Regions from separate parts of the Streptomyces sp. NPDC021562 genome, predicted to be linked through region 2. Evidence: riboswitches for the same ligand, from Rfam matches in the RefSeq annotation. Region 2 holds a riboswitch; each other region holds the start of a gene.
The links. Region 2 has a riboswitch for cyclic di-AMP ahead of AB0G52_RS32545 (M23 family metallopeptidase). Riboswitches for the same ligand answer to the same signal wherever they lie in the genome.
Positions count from the first base shown of each region.

Region 1: linked by a shared signal. The riboswitch ahead of AB0G52_RS02455 (M23 family metallopeptidase) and the one ahead of AB0G52_RS32545 (M23 family metallopeptidase) in region 2 are both predicted to bind cyclic di-AMP.
Region 3: linked by a shared signal. The riboswitch ahead of AB0G52_RS20145 (transglycosylase SLT domain-containing protein) and the one ahead of AB0G52_RS32545 (M23 family metallopeptidase) in region 2 are both predicted to bind cyclic di-AMP.

Region 1 covers NZ_JBFACN010000002.1:19,944-25,680, forward strand. Annotated here, with positions in the region: gene AB0G52_RS02445 (PrsW family intramembrane metalloprotease) at 1-712, shown strand, start outside; gene AB0G52_RS02450 (aldo/keto reductase) at 902-1,864, opposite strand; gene AB0G52_RS02455 (M23 family metallopeptidase) at 1,958-2,989, opposite strand; cyclic di-AMP (ydaO/yuaA leader) riboswitch at 2,997-3,158, opposite strand; tRNA gene AB0G52_RS02460 (tRNA-Met) at 3,386-3,459, opposite strand; gene AB0G52_RS02465 (dihydrofolate reductase family protein) at 3,530-4,669, opposite strand; gene AB0G52_RS02470 (MarR family transcriptional regulator) at 4,815-5,339, shown strand; gene ribA (GTP cyclohydrolase II) at 5,488-5,737, shown strand, end outside.
Region 2 covers NZ_JBFACN010000027.1:2,449-8,185, reverse strand. Annotated here, with positions in the region: gene AB0G52_RS32570 (glutamate dehydrogenase) at 1-629, shown strand, start outside; gene AB0G52_RS32565 (XRE family transcriptional regulator) at 794-1,396, opposite strand; gene AB0G52_RS32560 (N-acetyltransferase family protein) at 1,395-1,922, shown strand; gene AB0G52_RS32555 (TetR/AcrR family transcriptional regulator) at 1,965-2,567, shown strand; gene AB0G52_RS32550 (SGNH/GDSL hydrolase family protein) at 2,617-3,402, opposite strand; gene AB0G52_RS32545 (M23 family metallopeptidase) at 3,593-4,537, opposite strand; cyclic di-AMP (ydaO/yuaA leader) riboswitch at 4,542-4,703, opposite strand; gene AB0G52_RS32540 (alpha-galactosidase) at 5,010-5,737, opposite strand, start outside.
Region 3 covers NZ_JBFACN010000012.1:90,187-95,923, forward strand. Annotated here, with positions in the region: gene AB0G52_RS20135 (outer membrane lipoprotein carrier protein LolA) at 1-1,232, opposite strand, end outside; gene AB0G52_RS20140 (polyprenyl synthetase family protein) at 1,622-2,632, opposite strand; cyclic di-AMP (ydaO/yuaA leader) riboswitch at 3,315-3,510, shown strand; gene AB0G52_RS20145 (transglycosylase SLT domain-containing protein) at 3,516-3,998, shown strand; gene AB0G52_RS20150 (HAD family hydrolase) at 4,014-4,820, opposite strand; gene AB0G52_RS20155 (ATP-grasp domain-containing protein) at 5,187-5,737, opposite strand, start outside.

The DNA.
Region 1 (5,737 bases), on a different contig from region 2:
CTCCGTCACCGCCGCCACCTTCTTCGTGCGCATCGTCATGTCGCCCTTCGCGCACCCCCTGTTCACCGTCCTCACCGGGATCGGCTTCGGCATCGCCGCGCTCTCCGGGGAACGGCAGCGGGCGCGGCGCGTGCTGGTGCCGGTGTGCGGGCTGCTGCTCGCGATGAGCATGCACGCGCTCTGGAACGGGTCCTCGACCTTCGGGCAGTTCGGGTTCTTCGCCGTGTACGGCATGTTCATGGTGCCGTTGTTCGGGCTGCTGACCTGGCTGGCGGTGTGGACCCGGCAGCGGGAGCTGCGGACGGTGCGGGAGGAGTTGCCGGCGTACGTGTACGCGGGGTGGCTGGGGGTGGCCGAGCCGTTCGTCCTCGGGTCGATGCGGGCCCGGCAGATCGCCCGGGAGTACGCCGCGTACCACTTCGGGAAGCCCGCCGGGCGGGCGGTCGCCGAGTACGAGGAGTACGCGACGACACTCGCGCAGCTGCGGCGCCGGGGGCAGCGGGGACGGGCGGGGGCCGACTTCGTCGTACGGGAACGGGAACTGCTGACCGAACTGTGGAGCCGCCGCGAACTCGCCCGCCCCGCCCTGGAGTACGCGTCCCGCACGTCGGGCACGGGCTACGGCTACCCGGTCACACCGCTCCCCGGAGCCCCGGCGTGGTACGGCGCGACACCCCTGCCGTCCACGCCCTACAACCCGTACCGGTCGTAGGGGCCGGGGGAAGGCGGGGGCCGGCCCGGCACCACCGGGACGCCCGTCGTGCACGTACCGTGCGCCGCCGGGGCGCGCGGCCGACCCCGCGGCACCGGCACATGCAGCCGCCCCCGGGGAGAGGACCGGGGGCGGAGGGCAGCCGGGCCACCGCCCCGTCGCGGTCGCCGTAGCGGTGCGCCGTCGCCGTCAGGCCGAAGCCCGCGTCAGCTTCTGCAGTTCCTCCTCCGTCAGGGTCAGGTCCGCCACGGCGAGGAGGGCCGGGAGCTGCTCCACCGTGCGGGCCGAGGCGATGGGGGCCGTGACGGTGGGCTGGGCCGCCAGCCAGGCCAGGGCGACCGCCGGGACGGGCGCCGCGTGGGCCTCGGCGATCTCGTCCAGGGCCACCAGCACCCGCTGGCCGCGCTCGGACTCCAGGTACTTGGCGGCGCCGCCCGCCCGGGCGCTGTCGACCGTCGTGCCGGGGCGGTACTTGCCGGTGAGGAAACCGGAGGCGAGGGCGAAGTACGGGACCGCGGCGAGGCCGGTACGGGAGGCGAGGTCCTGGAGGGGGCCCTCGTAGGTGTCGCGGGAGACCAGGTTGTAGTGCGGCTGGAGGGCCACGTACCGGGCCAGGCCCTCGCGGTCGGAGAAGTCCAGGGACTCCTGGAGCCGCTCGGCGCTGATGTTGGACGCGGCGATGTGCCGGACCTTGCCGGCGCGCACCAGCTCGTCCAGCGCTCCGATGATCTCCTCCACCGGTACCTCGGGCTTGTCGAAGTGGGTGTAGTAGAGGTCGATGTGGTCGGTGTCGAGGCGGCGCAGGGACGCGTCGGCGGCGGCCTTGATGTTGGCGGCCGACAGACCCTGGTACGCGGGGTGCTGGCTGACCTTAGTCGCGACGACCACGTCGTCGCGGTTGCCGCGCGCCTTGAGCCACTTGCCGATGATCGTCTCGGACTCGCCGCCCTGGTTGCCCTCGACCCAGGCGGAGTAGGAGTCGGCGGTGTCGACGAAGTTGCCGCCCGCGGCGGTGTACGCGTCGAGGACGGCGAAGGAGGTGGCCTCGTCGGCGGTCCAGCCGAAGACGTTGCCGCCGAGGGCGAGCGGGAACACCTCCAGGTCGGAGGCGCCGAGCTTACGGAGGACAGGGGATGCGGAAGAAGCAGTCATGCTCCATTCCAACGCGGCGCGGCAGGCGGGCCATCCCAGGCAGTACGAAGTTCTCGTAAAAGCGGGAGGCCCGCCGGGGCCGGTGGAGGTGCGTCAGGGGTTGAGGCCCTTGCCACGCAGCCAGGTCATCGGGTCGATGCCGGTGGGCTGGCCGCCGGGGTGGACCTCGAGGTGGAGGTGCGGGCCGGTGACGTTGCCGGTGGCGCCCACGCGGCCGATGACGTCGCCGGTGGCGACCTTCTGGCCGACCTTGACGCCGATCGACGACTGGTGGCAGAACCACAGCTCGGTGCCGTCGTCGAGGGTGAGGATCGTGCGGTAGCCGTAGGAGCCGGCCCAGCCCGCCTCGGTGATCGTGCCGCCGTGGACGGCCTTGATCAGCGTGCCGGTGGGCGCGGCGAAGTCGAGGCCGGTGTGGTAGCCGGAGGACCACATGGAGCCGGCCTGACCGAAGGTGCCGGTGATCGTGTACGACACGACCGGCAGCGTGTACTGCTTGGCCAGCGCCGCGATCCGGGCCTGCTCGGCCTTCTGCGCGGCGGCGGCCACCGCCTTCTCCTTGGCGGCGCCGGCCTTGGCGGCCGCGGCCTGTTCCGCCTTCGCCTCCGCGGCGGCCAGCGCCCTGTCGGCGGCGGCCACGGCCTTGGCGCCGGCCTTGGTGTCCAGCTGGTTCTGCTGCCGCTCGGCCTGGGCGATGATGCGGCTGCGCAGCGCCTCGCCGGCGTCGGACGAGGAGTCCCCGTCCGTGGCGGCCGTCGTGGTGACGCTGCTCAGCGCCGTCTGCGTGGCCTGGTGGCCGCCGCCGTCGCCCAGCAGGGAGTCGACGGAGGGCAGGTCCGGCAGGGAGATGGAGACCGGCGGGTGGCCGGTGTTGGCGCTGGCCATGCCGCCCGCGCCGACGGCGGCGATGACACCGACGCCGAGGACCGTGGAGCTGCGGGCGAGTCCGCCGCCGCGCTGCTTGGCGATCCGGTGCCGGCCGCGCTCGGGGGCGAGGGACTCCTCGGTGGGGTTCCACTCCTCCCAGGGGCCCTCGTCGGTGCGGTAGGTGCCGTAACCGAAGGTGTCGGGCTGCCGCTGGCTGGGCACGAACGGGGCTGTCGGAGCAGGCCGGTTGGACGCCACGCGGGCGCACTCCTTTCCTTCCGCCGCCTACCGGGTTAGCTGACGGGTTCGGAGCAGGAAGGTCTCCTACGCGCGTATACCGACCGATTCGTACTCGGCGGCAGCCGTGCGATTCACCCCAAGGTGGTGGTTCCCCGGTTCCCTTGACGGGATTCGGCGCGTGCGCACGGAGCCATCTCGGGTGACGGCTGGGACGACCGCGCTGCGTTATCGAACGTTAATAGACCCGGAGGTAAGATTCCAAGCCATTCGCCTTGATCATTAAGCTTCCACAGGGTGGACTTACCTGCCACGACCGGCCAAAAACGGTCGAGTTGACCACGCATTCAAGAAACACGCGCCCGGACACGCCTCAGGGCCGGAATCCGTGATCTGGATTCCGGCCCTGAGTTTCAGTAGCGGGGACAGGATTTGAACCTGCGACCTCTGGGTTATGAGCCCAGCGAGCTACCGAGCTGCTCCACCCCGCGTCGGTGACACCAGCATACGCCATCCGAAGAGTGCGAGTCACACGGGTTACGAGCGCCGCCGCGCGGAGGCCTAGCCGCGGGGCCGTTCCAGGTGCGCGTTCGGCGCCTTGGCCAGGGCCTCGTACTCGGCCAGGACCACCACCGACACCCCCCGCTCCCGCAGCATCCCCGTCCCGTCCGCCGCCCGCACGAACGTGTCCGGCTCGCGCCAGGCCGTGACCACCCGGCGCACACCCGCGCCGAGGATCAGCTCCGCGCAGGGGTGGGGACGGGAGGCGCGGTGGGTGCAGGGCTCCAGGCTGGTGTAGACGGTGGCCGTGGCCAGCCGGGGGTCGGCGGGGTCGATCTTGGCGAGGGCCGCCTCCTCCGCGTGGGCCACCGGGTCGCCCGCCTCCCTGGAGTGGCCGCGGGCCAGTTCCGTGCCGTCGGCGGCGACCACCACCGCGCCGACGCTGAACGCCGTCGCCGAGGGCGGGCACTGGGCCGCCAGCTCGCACGCGAGCCGCAGCCAGTGGCGGTCGGCGGCGGACACTGAGCCGCCCGCGCCGGGGGCGGTGGGCTCGTAGCGCATCAGGACGACGTCCTCGATACGGCGGGTCTCCACCAGGCGCAGCCGTCCGGCCTGGTAGCCGCCGGGACCGAACAGGCGCGGCGCCTTCGGGTCGCCCACGAAGACCGGGGCGAGGACCAGCTGGAGCTCGTCGGCCAGGCCCCGCTGGAGCAGCTGGGTGTGGACGGTGCCGCCGCCCTCCACCATCAGGCGGGCCACACCGCGGACGTCGTGGAGGTGGGTCAGCAGCGCGGGCCAGTCGAGCTCGGGGCCCAGCGGGACGATGTCGGCGGCGATGCCCAGGGCGGCCGCCCGCTCCGCGCCCGAGTCGGTCGTGCAGACGAGCTTGTCGCCGCCCGTGTGCCAGAACTTCGCGCCCGGGTCGAGGTCGCCGGTCGCGGTGACCGTGACCTTGAGGGGGTACTCGGGCCGGCCGGCGGCGATCCGGGCGGCACGGCGGGCCTCGGAGTACACCAGGAGCCGTGGGTTGTCCGCGCGGATCGTGCCGGCGCCGATCAGGATGGCGTCGGAGCCGGCCCTCACCTCATCGACCCGGTCGAAGTCGGCCGGCGAGGAGAGCAGCAGCCGTTCGGGGCCGGTGTCGTCGAGGTAGCCGTCCAGGGAGACGGCGGCGGACAGCAGGACGTGGGGGTACGGCATCGGACGCGCTCACTCTCGGCGGCGGGCGGGACCACTCCCGCGGTCGGCGGAACCACTCTCGGCGGTCGGCTGGACCACTCTCGACGGTCGGCGGGGTGTGAACCGGACGCTTGGTTAAAGTTTGAAACAAACCTACACTGGTCCCATGACGACTCGCTGGCTCACGCCGAAGGAGCAGCGCGCCTGGCGCGCGTTCATGGCGGCGACCCACCTCCTGGAGGACGCGATCGACCGCCAGCTCCAGCAGGACGCCGGCATGCCGCACCTCTACTACGGCATTCTGGCCAACCTCTCCGAGGAACCGGAGCGCAAGCTGCGGATGACCGATCTCGCCGCCAGGTCCAAGATCACCCGAAGCCGGCTGACCTACGCCGTGACCCGGCTGGAGAAGGACGGGCTGATCCGGCGCGAGGACTGCCAGTGGGACAAGCGGAGCAGTTTCGCGATCCTGACGGACAAGGGCATGGCGGCCCTGGAGCGCACGGCGCCCGGGCACGTGGAGACGGTGCGCGCGGCGGTGTTCGACCACCTCTCCGAGGAGCAGGTCACGCAGCTGGAGGAGATCAGCTCCGTGATCGCGCGGGCGCTGGAGGGGGACGAGAAGCCGCGGCCGACCTCCGACGAGGTGCCGTGGCGGCGGCGCTCGTCGTCGCCGTGTTCCGGTTCGTGAACCCCGATTTCGCGGGCCGCCCGGAAACCTGTTGCTTCAAATTTAAAGCATGGGGTATGGTTCCAGCCGTGGATCTGCTTCAAATCTGAAGCAGGAGCACGCGTCCCGCACGGGACAGCCGTCCTGCACCCGGACACTGGAGACCCCGATGACCGACTTCCCCGCCGCCACCCAGCGCGCCCGCGTCCGGGTCCCGCTGCGCTTCACCGACGGCTACAGCGTCAACGCCGAACTCGTCACCTTCCACGGCCTGACCGACGGTCAGGAACACGTCGCCGTCGTCCTGGGCGAGCCCGCACCGGGCACCCTCCCGCTGGTCCGCCTGCACTCCGAGTGCCTCACCGGCGACGTCTTCGGCTCGGCCCGCTGCGACTGCGGACCCCAGCTGCGCGAGGCCG
Region 2 (5,737 bases):
CGCACCGGGGGACCCGGGTCGCCGTTCAGGGGCTCGGCACGATGGGCGGGGCCACGGCACGTTTCCTCGCCCGCGCGGGGCTCACGGTGGTGGCCGTCGCCGACGTCAAGGGCACCATCGCCAACCCGGCGGGCCTGGACGTCGAGGCCCTGCTGCGCGCGCGGGACGCGTACGGCACCGTCGACCGCGCGGTGCTGCGCCCCGGCGACCTCGAACTGCCGGGGGACGCCTGGCTCGGCACGGACGCGGAGGTGCTGGTGCCCGCCGCGGTGTCGTACGCCATTGACACGGCCAACGAGCACCTGGTCACCGCCCGCTGGATCGTCGAGGCGGCCAACATGCCGGTGCTGCCCGAGGCGGAGGAACGGCTCACCGCGCGCGGGGTGACCGTGCTGCCGGACGTGGTGGTCAACTCGGGCACCAACGCCTGGTGGTGGTGGACCCTGTTCGGCGACATCGGCCCGGACGCCGACGAGGCGTTCGCCCACATGCGGCGCTCGATGCGGGCCCTGGTGGGGCTGATGCTGGACCGTGCGGAGTCCGACGGCACGACGCCGCGGGCCGCCGCGCACGCACTGGTGACCGACCGGCTGCCGGTGATCGCGGAACGGTTCGGCTGGTACCGCTGACGGGCCGACGGCGCACGGGTGCCGCGTCGAGGAGCCGCGCGGTGCCGAGGCGTGCATCCGGCCGTGGCTCACGGCCGGATGTCGCGCGGCACAGCCGTGCGAGCGGCGCACGGGAACCGCGTCGGAGGAACCACCCGAGGCGAGGCGTGCGGGGCGCCGGTGGCTCACGGCCGGGTGTCGCGGGTGAGGACCACGGCGTAACGGCACTCGGTGGCGGTGGTGTTGGCGAAGACGCGGTCGGCGGGGGCGCCGAGTTCGATGGTGTCGCCGGTGCCGAGTTCGTGGACGGCGTCGCCGTCGTGGAAGGTCAGCCGCCCGTCGAGGACCCAGACGAGCTGTCGTACGAAGGCGAAGGCCGCCGCCGGGTACGGGACGCGGGCTCCGGCGGGCAGCCGGATCTCGGCGATCTCCGCCGGGAAGCGCGGGCCGGTGACCTGACGGCGCCGGTAGCCGGTGCCGGGGTCCTGCCACTCGGCAGCGTCCGCGCCGCGCAGTACGCCCGCCGTGTCGGCCACGGCGTCCGGCGCGCCCTCGGCGAGGGCGAGCAGGGAGGCGACGCCGAGCCGGAAGGCGGCGGACAGCTTGCCGAGGACGACGGCGGTGGGGCTGCTCTCGCCCCGTTCGATCCGGCTGATCATCGCCGCGGACACCCCGGACGCGTCCGCGAGCTGCGCCAGGGTCCAGCGGCGCCGTTCCCGTTCGGCGCGGACCCTGGCCGCGATCCTCGCCACGAGGTCGTCCGGCGCGGGATCTACTATGTTGGACATGAATCCACTATACGAGAGGACCCCCGTGGTGACGGTCCGCCCGGCACAGGCCGGTGACGCGGAGGCGGTGCGGGCGATCCGCAACCACGCGATCGAGCACTCGACCGCCCTGTGGACCGACACGCCGCAGACCCCGGCCGAGGGAGCGGCCTGGCTCGCCACGCACCTGGCACGCGGTTCGGCGCTCGTGGCCGAGGCCGCCGGCGCTCCGGGCGAGGTGGCCGGATTCGCGGTCTACGGACCGTGGCGCGCCCTGGACGGCTACCGGCACACGGTGGAGGACTCCGTCTACGTGCGCGAGGGCAGCCAGGGACTCGGCATCGGCTCCGCGCTGCTGGCCGCGCTGATCGCCGCGGCGCGCGAGGCGGGCCACCATGTGATGATCGCCGGTATCGAGGCCCGGAACGACCCGTCCGTCCGGCTGCACGAGCGGTTCGGCTTCGAACACGCCGGAACGGTCCGGGAGGTGGGCACCAAGTTCGGCCGCTGGCTGGACCTGACGCTCATGCGGCTGCCGCTGTCCTGAGACCGCGACGCGGGTGGCGGGACGACCGATTAGGGTGACCGCGTGGCGAGAGTGCGGTTGAGTGTGGCCGAGCGGCGCGAGGAGCTGCTGCGGGCCGCCGTCGAGCAGATCGAGGCGCGGGGCGTGGCGGCGGTGCGCATCGCCGACGTCGCGTCGGCGCTCGGCGTGAGCAACGCTCTGGTGCTGTACCACTTCTCCACCAAGGAGAAGCTGGTCGCCGCCGCGTTCACCCACGCCGCCGAGGGCGATCTCGCGCATCTGCGCCGGCTCCTCGGCCGCCGGACGTCGGCGCTGCGCCGGCTGCGGGCGGCGGTGCGCTGGTACGCGCCGACCGGGCAGGCCAAGGGGTGGCGGCTGTGGATCGAGGGCTGGGCGGTGGCGCTGCGCGAACCCGCTCTGCGGGACGTGACCCGCAGTCTGGACCAGCAGTGGAAGGCCGCGCTCGCCGAGGTCATCGCCGAGGGGGTGGCCGCCGGTGAGTTCCGGTGCCCCGACCCGATGGCCACGGCCCTGCGGCTGACGGCCCTGCTCGACGGGCTCGCCGTCCAGCTCACCTCCTACCCGGGCGCCGTACCGCGCTCCCGGGCGCAGGAGTGGGCCGACGAGGCGCTGGCCAGGGAACTGGGGCTGCCCGCGGGGCAGTGAGAGGCGGCCCCCAGAGGGCCGCCGCCGGCCCGCCCCGCGGGCGGGCGCCTCAGGCCACGGCAGCGATCCGCATCTTGATGTCGTCCGGCGAGAGCGCGCCCTTGGCCGTGACGTGGTCCCCCGAGGACTCGCCGCGCAGCCGTCGCCCGATCCACGGGACCAGGTACTCGCGGGCCCAGTGCACGTCGTCGCGGCGGATCTCGAGGGTGCCGCGGGGCGGCAGCGGCGGCCAGGGCTGGTCGGGGTCCGCGGGGACCTCGATGCCGAGCACCTGACCGGCCCGCAGCGCCACCCGCGTGTGCCCCTCGGGAGAGAGGTGCAGCCGGTCGTCGTCCCAGGCCCGCCGGTCCTGCACGGTCTTCAGGGACCACAGGTCCAGCACGGGGCAGCCGTACCGGTCGGCGATCGCCCGCACATGACCGTTGTAGGTGGCGATCTTGCCGCGCAGGTGTTTGAGGACGGGCACGTTGCGGGTGTCGAAGCCGGTGGTCACCATGACCGTGCCGATGGCCCCGGTCAGCCGGACCACGGCCCGCTCGAACCGCTCGGCCACCTCGTCCGGATCGGTGCCGGGACGGATGATGTCGTTGCCGCCGGCGCAGAAGGAGACCAGGTCCGGGGCGAGTTCCAGGGCCTTGGGCACCTGGTCCGCCACGATCTGGTCGAGCAGTTTCCCGCGCACGGCGAGGTTGGTGTACTGGAAGTCGTCCTCGGGGCGCCGGTCCGACAGCAGTACCGCGAACCGGTCGGCCCAGCCGACGAACGCCCCGTCGGGGCCCGGGTCGCCGACGCCCTCGCTGAAGCTGTCCCCCAGCGCCACGTACGACCCGATCACTGATGCGTTGTCACTCTTCGAATCGTCTGCCACGTCGGATCATGATTCACCTTTGACTGTGACCTACGCGACCGTAATAAAGGGTTGACGATCGGTGAGATAAGACACCTTTAAATAGTGGGCCAAGGCTGGAATAACGGCCTGCTCAGCGACGTTGACGCGATGATTGCCGGGCCGACGGGGGCGGCCGTCAGCCGACGGCGAGGCCCTTCGAGCGGAGGTAGGCGACCGGGTCCACGTCCGAGCCGTAGTCGGGGGTGGTACGGATCTCGAAGTGCAGGTGCGGGCCGGTCACGTTGCCGGTCGCGCCGGAGAGGCCGACCTGCTGGCCCGCGGTCACGGTCTGGCCGGCCGAGACGGAGAGCGCGGAGAGGTGACCGTACTGCGCGTAGTAGCCGTCGGCGAGCCGGATGACGACCTGGTTGCCGTAGGCGCCGCCCCAGCCGGCCGTGACGACCGTGCCGGCACCGACGGCCTTGACGGGGGTGCCGGTGGGCACGACGAAGTCGACGCCGGTGTGGTAGCCGCTGGACCACATGGCGCCCGGCACGTGGTAGCCGGTGCCGACGGTGGCGCCGCTGACCGGGAGGACGTGTCCGGAGGCGGCCGCCGTCGAGTCGTCCGGGGTCGACGGGGTGGACGGCACGGACGGGGTGGCCGCCGGAGACGAGGCGGCCGGCGAGGTGGCCGAGTGCGCCTCGGGCCGGGCACCGGAGTCGGCGGTACCGGTGGTCGTGGCGCCGCGGCCGCCGAGCGTGAGCTCGAGGCCGGGGTGGATCAGCGAGGGGTTGTCTCCGACGGCCTGCCGGTTGTCGGCGTAGAGCCGGTGCCAGCCCCCGCTGATGTGCTGGTCGCGCGCGATCTCCGAGAGGCAGTCGCCCGGCACCACGGTGTACGTGCGGTGCGCGGAACGCGCGGCGGCGGACGTCCGTACGGTCGCCTTCCCGGGCGCCGCCTTCGCGACGGCCGGCAGCGCCTGCGGAGCCTTCGCGGAGACGGACTGCGCGGTGGCCGCGTGGGCGCCGGTGGCCCCCATGAGCGGCAGGGCCAGCGCGGCGCCACCGGTTCCGGCGACGGCCATCGAACGGGTGAGACGCTGGGTCTTCGGGCGGCGGTGCTTACCCCTCGCGGGCATGGCGCGTTCCTCTCCGGCGCCTGCGAGGTGAGCTGTCGGGTTCGGGCTGGAGCTGCCCGGCCACGCCGGAAGGCGTGACTACACCCCTGGCCTGTCCCGGGAACCGGAACAGGCGGTCTTGCCTGGTGGGTCCCCCGCTCCTGCCGGGCACGGGTGAGTGTGTGGGGACTCCGGGCGGCGGCAGGATTCGGCGTTCCGTCCGGATGCGTGGCGAACGTAAGCGAGCAGGACGCACCCGGACAAGCGATCGGTTCCCGACCTCCTGGCTCCGGTTGATCCGTTACGGGAATTCCCGGTCACCCTCCGTGCATCCCGGCCTTTTCCGCTCCCGGGAATTCCTTGTGAGGCACCTCCATTACGTGGACATGACGCGCGACGGTCGGTCACCGATATGACGCTCCTCACGCACGTCACGCCACGTCCCCCTATTCCAGAGCGAGTTGGAACGAAGGCACCAAATCAGGCAGAAGGATCAGATGCGACGGAGTCGGATGACTGCCGCATCCAGGTCACCCTTGAGCCCCACCTGCAGCCCGTGGTGCAGCAGCACGGCGCCGCGGTGCACTTCGCCCGTTTCGCGGCATTCGTACGACGCCTCCGGGTCGAGGCCCCTGAGCCGGAGCGCCGGCACCGGCTCGCCGTAGCTCTGCGCCTGGAGCCAGGCGAGGACGGCGGTCTCGTCGCCGAGCGTGTACTGCACCGCGCTGAGCCCGCCGGCCGGGGGCCGCAGCCGGAACTGCTCGCCGCGCTGCACCAGCGGCCGGATCTCCTTGTAGAGCCCCACCCAGTGACCGGCTTCGGCGAGTTCCTCCTCGGTCCACTTCGAGAGGTCGCCGCCCACCCCGAGCGCCCCGGCCATGGAGCTGACGAACCGGAAACGCAGCGAGCTGACCCGGCCGTTGAGCTGGTGGTTCGGGCTGTCGGTGACCCAGGCGGACATCACCCGGGCGGGGTGGATCTGGCTGAAGCCGTGCTGGATGGCGAGCCGGTCCAGCGGGTCGGTGTTGTCGGAGGTCCACACCTCGTCGGTACGGCTCATGATGCCGAGGTCGATCCGGCCGCCGCCGCCGGAGCAGGACTCGATGGCGACGTCCGGGTGGGCCGCGCGGATCCGGTCGAGCAGGGCGTACAGGCCCCGCACGTGGTCCACCCACAGGCGCTGCGGGTAGGGCTCGCCCGGCCAGCCCGCGTCGGTGAAGC
Region 3 (5,737 bases), on a different contig from region 2:
AGGGCCGCCTTGTCCACCGCGCCGACGTACACCTTGCCGTTGTCCGTGATCAGGGCGTTGATCAGCCGGGTGGAGAAGACAGTGCCCTTGCCGAACTTCCCGGAGACCGGGTCACCGAGCGAGCCGAGGAAGCCGCTCAGGTCGCCCGCCTTGCCGGAGGCGGAGCCGGAGCCCGTGGGCAGGCCGCCCTTGCTGCCGGAGTCCAGGACGGCTATGGAGTTCCAGCCCTTGCCGAGGACGTCGAAGCCGCCCTTCTCCAGGTCCTTGGGGGCGCCCTTGCCGGGCGTCCCGGTGGGCCTGCCGCTCTCGCCGCCGTCGCCGTGCCGGTGTGATCCGGCGGCCCTGTCGGCCTTGTCGCCCTCGGTGACCTTGGCACCCTTGGGCGGGGTGAAGTCGAAGGTCGACGCGGCCGGCTTCGCGAAGCTGACCTGGGTGTAGCCGGCGTCCACGACGGCCGCGCCGCCGCTCGACGGGGTGAGCGTGAACTTCAGCGGCGTGCCGGTCTTGGCGTCCACGGCGATGCTGATCGCGCCGACCGTCGTGCCGGACTGCTTGGGCTTGATGACCAGGCGGTAGGCGTCCCGGCCGGCCACCTGGGCGGTGCCGTCGACCTTCACCGACGTGGTGTCGTCGACCGACTTGAGCACCTCGTCGGCGAAGTCCTTGGGCGTGGCCGGGGCTGCGTGGCGCTCCTTGCCGGAGTCCGCGACGGTGGAGTGGTAGACCTCGTCGGACTTGCTGTCGTAGCCCCAGACGTCCGTGCCGTTGTGGATGAGGCTGTACTCGGCGCCGCTCTCCAGCAGCGACACCTTCTGCTTCTCGGGTCCGTCGGCGGCCACGCGCAGGGTGTGCGTGCCGGAGGCCAGTTCGGTGAGCTTGGCGGTGGGGTCGGCGGAGGAGCCGGCGCCGCCGCCCTGGGTGGCGCCGGACAGCAGGCTGCTCTCCAGGCCGCCGAGGTCGGGCAGGCCGAGGTCGGTGCTGATCTTCACAGTGCCGGACAGCTGCTGCACGTCCGACTTTGCGATCTTGTTGATGAGTTCCTGCGCGCTGATCTTCGGCAGGTGGGGGTCACCGGAGTCGGCGAGCGCCGGGACCAGGCCGATCGTGGCCGCGGCCACCCCCACCACCGTGACCGGCACGACGTACCGCGTGGCCTTGCGCCGCCGTTCGGCGCGCCGCTCGTCGTCGGCCTGCGCGATCCCCGCGCTGTCGTCGGATTCGTACGGTGCCATGTGTGCCTTACCTCCGTCGTCGGCGGCGGCCGTCTCGCACGTGTCCCACCCTGAGCCGCCATTCTCACCCGAATCGGTGAGCGGTGGTGATTTCCGTGGTTTCCATCTCACCAAATCGGAGGCGTTCAGGCGTCAGACCGGGGAGCCAACTCCGCGTACGACTGCGGTATGACACGAGGGGGTCGGCGCCTCCACCGACCCGTAGGGGTCAAGCGGTGCGAACGCCTCCCGCGGGATGCCGGAGGCCGGTGTGTCACAGGAGGTGACAGGTGCCGGCAGGTGCCGTCGGGCCGCAGGCCGGCCCGGTCCCCGGGCAGAACCGACGGGTCCGCACGGTCGGCAGGGCCCGCACGGTCGGCAGGGCCCGCACGGTCGGCAGGGTGCCGGGACTAGCCGGCCCGGTGCACCACCGCGTCGCACAGCTCCACCAGCGTCACCTTCGGGTCGCAGTCGGGCAGCGGTGCGAGCGCGGCCCGCGCCTCCTCCGCGTACCGGACGGCGTCCCGGCGCGCCTCCTCCAGCGCCGGGTTCACCCGCAGCGCGGCGAGCGCCTGCGCGTGCCGGGCGTCGTCGGTGAGGTCGGAGTCCAGCAGCTCGCACAGCGCGATGTCCTCGGCCAGCCCCAGCCGGGCCGCCCGCTCCCGCAGCCGCAGCACGGGGAGGGTGGGAACGCCCTCGCGGAGGTCCGTGCCCGGGGTCTTGCCGGACTCGTGCGAGTCGGAGGCGATGTCGAGGACGTCGTCGGCGAGCTGGAAGGCGACTCCGAGGCGTTCGCCGTACTGGGTGAGGACGTCCACGACCGTCTCGTCGGCACCGGACATCATCGCGCCGAAACGGCAGGAGACCGCCACCAGCGAGCCCGTCTTGCCGCCGAGGACGTCGAGGTAGTGGTCGACCGGGTCGCGCCCGTCCGAAGGCCCCGCCGTCTCCAGGATCTGGCCGGTCACCAGCCGCTCGAACGCGAGGGCCTGAACGCGGACCGCCTCGGGCCCGAGGTCGGCGAGGATCTGCGAGGCACGCGCGAACAGGAAGTCGCCGGTGAGGACGGCGACGGAGTTGCCCCAGCGGGTGTTGGCGCTGTCCACACCGCGCCGCACGGCGGCCTCGTCCATGACGTCGTCGTGGTACAGGGTGGCGAGGTGGGTCAGCTCGACGACGACGGCCGACGGCACGACACCCGGTGCGTAGGGGTCGCCGAACTGCGCGGCGAGCATCACCAGCAGCGGCCGGAACCGCTTGCCGCCAGCCCGTACGAGGTGCTGCGCGGCCTCCGTGATGAAGGGGACCTCGCTCTTGGTGGCCTCTAGCAGGCCTTCCTCGACAGCCGCCAATCCGGCCTGGACATCGGCTTCCAGAGCCTGGTCCCGCACGCTCAGCCCGAACGGCCCGACGACGGTCACGAGGGTCTCCTGTCTGCTGGTGTCCACTGGCGATTACACGGTTTGTCGATAGGTCGCTGCCATCACTCAAGTCAGCGTATCCGGTCAGGTTTCGATCACCGAGGGCGCCCACGGTTACGCCCCGGGCACCATCGGATCACGACCGGTATGTTTTTGATCAGATGATAAGACATGACATCCACCGACTTGGCCGATGTCACCCACCTGGACGCACTCTCCCCGGGTGACCAGGATCACGCACGCCACCCCTCGGGAATTCCCGGCGCTCCGCGCGGCCTTGACGCAATCGGCCGTCAACACGTCGACCACGCCCGACGAATGACGCCCGAATGACTCATTCACTCCCTAGAGCCGCAATTCCATTCAATAAGACAATTAGGACAATCACCGAATCCCTGGGCGACGCGGACGGATTCAACTAATCCCTCATGCCCTTTTTGCCGTGATTGCGGTTTCGTGAAGTAGGTCACTCGGACCCCCGTGTCCCGCACGCCGCACGACGCCCTGCCTCGCCTTTCCCTGTGCGCCAGTTGAGGCTTGGCAACCGCAAAGGATCAAGTGCCCCATACGCCTCAGATCAAGGTCAATCGGCGCGTTGTGTGAATCCACCACTTGTTCCGGACATGTGCTCTCGCATACGTTCCCGCTCGCCGGGCGGACGCCGAATCCTGCCGCCGCCCGGCCCAACCCATCGACGAGTTCATTCGCACGGCAGGAGCGGGGGACCCAGGTAAGTCGCCGGACCGGGCGGCCGCCGTCATCGACGGACGCCGTCCCGGACCGGCTAGGGGTGAAGTCGCGTCGCCTTCGGGTGACGCGACCGGGCACTCCCCGAGCCCGAACCCGACAGCTCACCTCGCAGGCGACGGAGAGGAACTTCGCCATGCCTGCTGCCGCCCAGTCCCGCCGCACCCGCATCGCCCGCACGCTCGCCGCCGCCGGTACCGGCGCCGCCGTACTCGCCCTTCCGCTCATCGGCGCGGCCGACGCCTCCGCCGCCACCCCCACCACCGCCGTCACGGCCTCGACGACGCCCGCCGGGTACCCGAACAACCTCGACGGCTGGATCCGCGAGTCGCTCGCGATCATGGCCCAGAAGGGCATCCCGGGCACCTACAACGGCATCTACCGCAACGTGATCCGCGAGTCGTCCGGCAACCCGCGGGCCATCAACCTCTGGGACTCCAACGCGGCCGCCGGCATCCCGTCCAAGGGCCTGCTCCAGGTGATCGACCCGACGTTCAACGCGTACCACGTGGCGGGCACGTCCTTCGACATCTACGACCCGGTCGCGAACATCACCGCCGCCTGCAACTACGCCGCCGCGCGGTACGGCTCGATCGACAACGTCCACGGCGCGTACTGACCGGCGCGCCCCGCATCAGACGAAGAGTCTTTCGAGGACGACGGCGATGCCGTCGTCCTCGTTCGACGTGGTGATCTCGTCGGCCCTCGCCCGGAGCTCGGGGTGCGCGTTGGCCATGGCCACTCCGTAGGCCGCCCAGTCGAACATCGGGATGTCGTTGGGCATGTCACCGAAGGCGATGGCCCGTTCGGGGCACAGCCCCAGGTGGTCGGCGGCCAGCGCCAGCCCGGTCGCCTTGGTCACCCCGCACGGCTGGAGCTCCACCGTCCCCGGTCCCGACATGGTGACCGTCGCCAGCGAACCCACCACCGCGCGGGCGGTCGCCGCCAGTTCGTCGTCGGACAGGGTGTGGTGGCGCAGCAGCACCTTGCTGATGGGCGCGCACCACAGGTCGTCACGCCGGTCCACGCGCAGGGCGGGCAGCGTGGGGTGGGGCATCAGGTAGCCCGGTTCGATGAGCGTGAGCCCGTCCACGCCGTCCTGATCGACCGCCGCGTACACCTGGCCGACCTCGGCCTCGACCTTGCCGAGCGCGGTCTCCGCCAGTTCCCGGTCCAGGGTGACCGACCACAGCAGACGGTGCGTGCCGGCGTCGTACACCTGCGCGCCCTGGCCGCAGACCGCGAGTCCCGTGCAGCCGAGATCGTCGAGGAGCGGGCGCACTCTCGGCGCGGGGCGGCCGGTCACCACGAGGTGCGTGGCACCGGCCCGGCCGGCCCGCGCCAGGGCGGCGAGCGACCGGTCCGACAGGGTGTCGTCGGCACGCAGCAGCGTGCCGTCCAGGTCGGTGGCGATCAGCGAGTACGGGGAAGGTGCGACCATGATCAGAGAATACGGACGGCACGCCCCTGAGACTCACGGTGCGTTTCGGCCTCAAGTGGCGTCCGCCGTCTCGGTGGTGAGGCGCCGTCAGTGCGGCCGGTGACGTCTGCGCGGGCGCGGCTGCGGGAGGCGCCGGCCGGGGGCCGGAGAGGTTTCCTGCGGCCGACGCCGACGACCACCGCCTTGACGTGGCGACCTGGCACGACGCCGAGCGCCAGGACCGGGCCGAAAGGCGCCTGGCGGATCCGGGCAGGACGTGCTCGCGGATAGGACTCCGGTTCGACGGGGACGGTGACGCCGCCGAACTGGACGTCGGCGCGGCGAGCGTCAGGGGCGGGTGTCCGGTCCGGCGCCGAAACGTGGCGCCTACCTCCGGGAGGTGCCGGAGCCGCGCCGGTTGGTCCGCCACATCTGGTAGAGGTGCTTCGCCCCGGGACGCACGAACCGCGCGAGCATCGTGACGAACGGCAGCGGGTCGTCGCCCGCCAGCCAGGCCAGCTCGGTGCCGCTCGGCCGTCCGGGCGCGTGCGGCGTCGTATAGCCGCTGCGGCGGTAGGCCAGGAGGGCGGGCAGGTCGATGTTCTCCACGACGTACCGGTGACCGGCGCGCTGCTCCCCCTCCGGGACGCGGCGCCCGGTCAGATCCAGGTGCATGGCGCGGACCACGTCCACACCCGTGTCGCTCTCGAAGAGCCGGAACTGGGCGCCCATGCGCGGGTTGAAGTCGAGCAGCTTGTACTGCCCGTCGCGACGGTCGAAGCGCAGGTCGAGGTCGATGACGCCGGTGAAGCCGATCTGTTTGATGAAACGCGCGGCGAGGTCCGCGAGTTCCGGGTTGTCCACGACGTACGCGTTCGCGGTCATGCCCGCGTGCGGTGGCCAGGAACGCACCTTCACCCCGGTGAACAGCGCGCGCG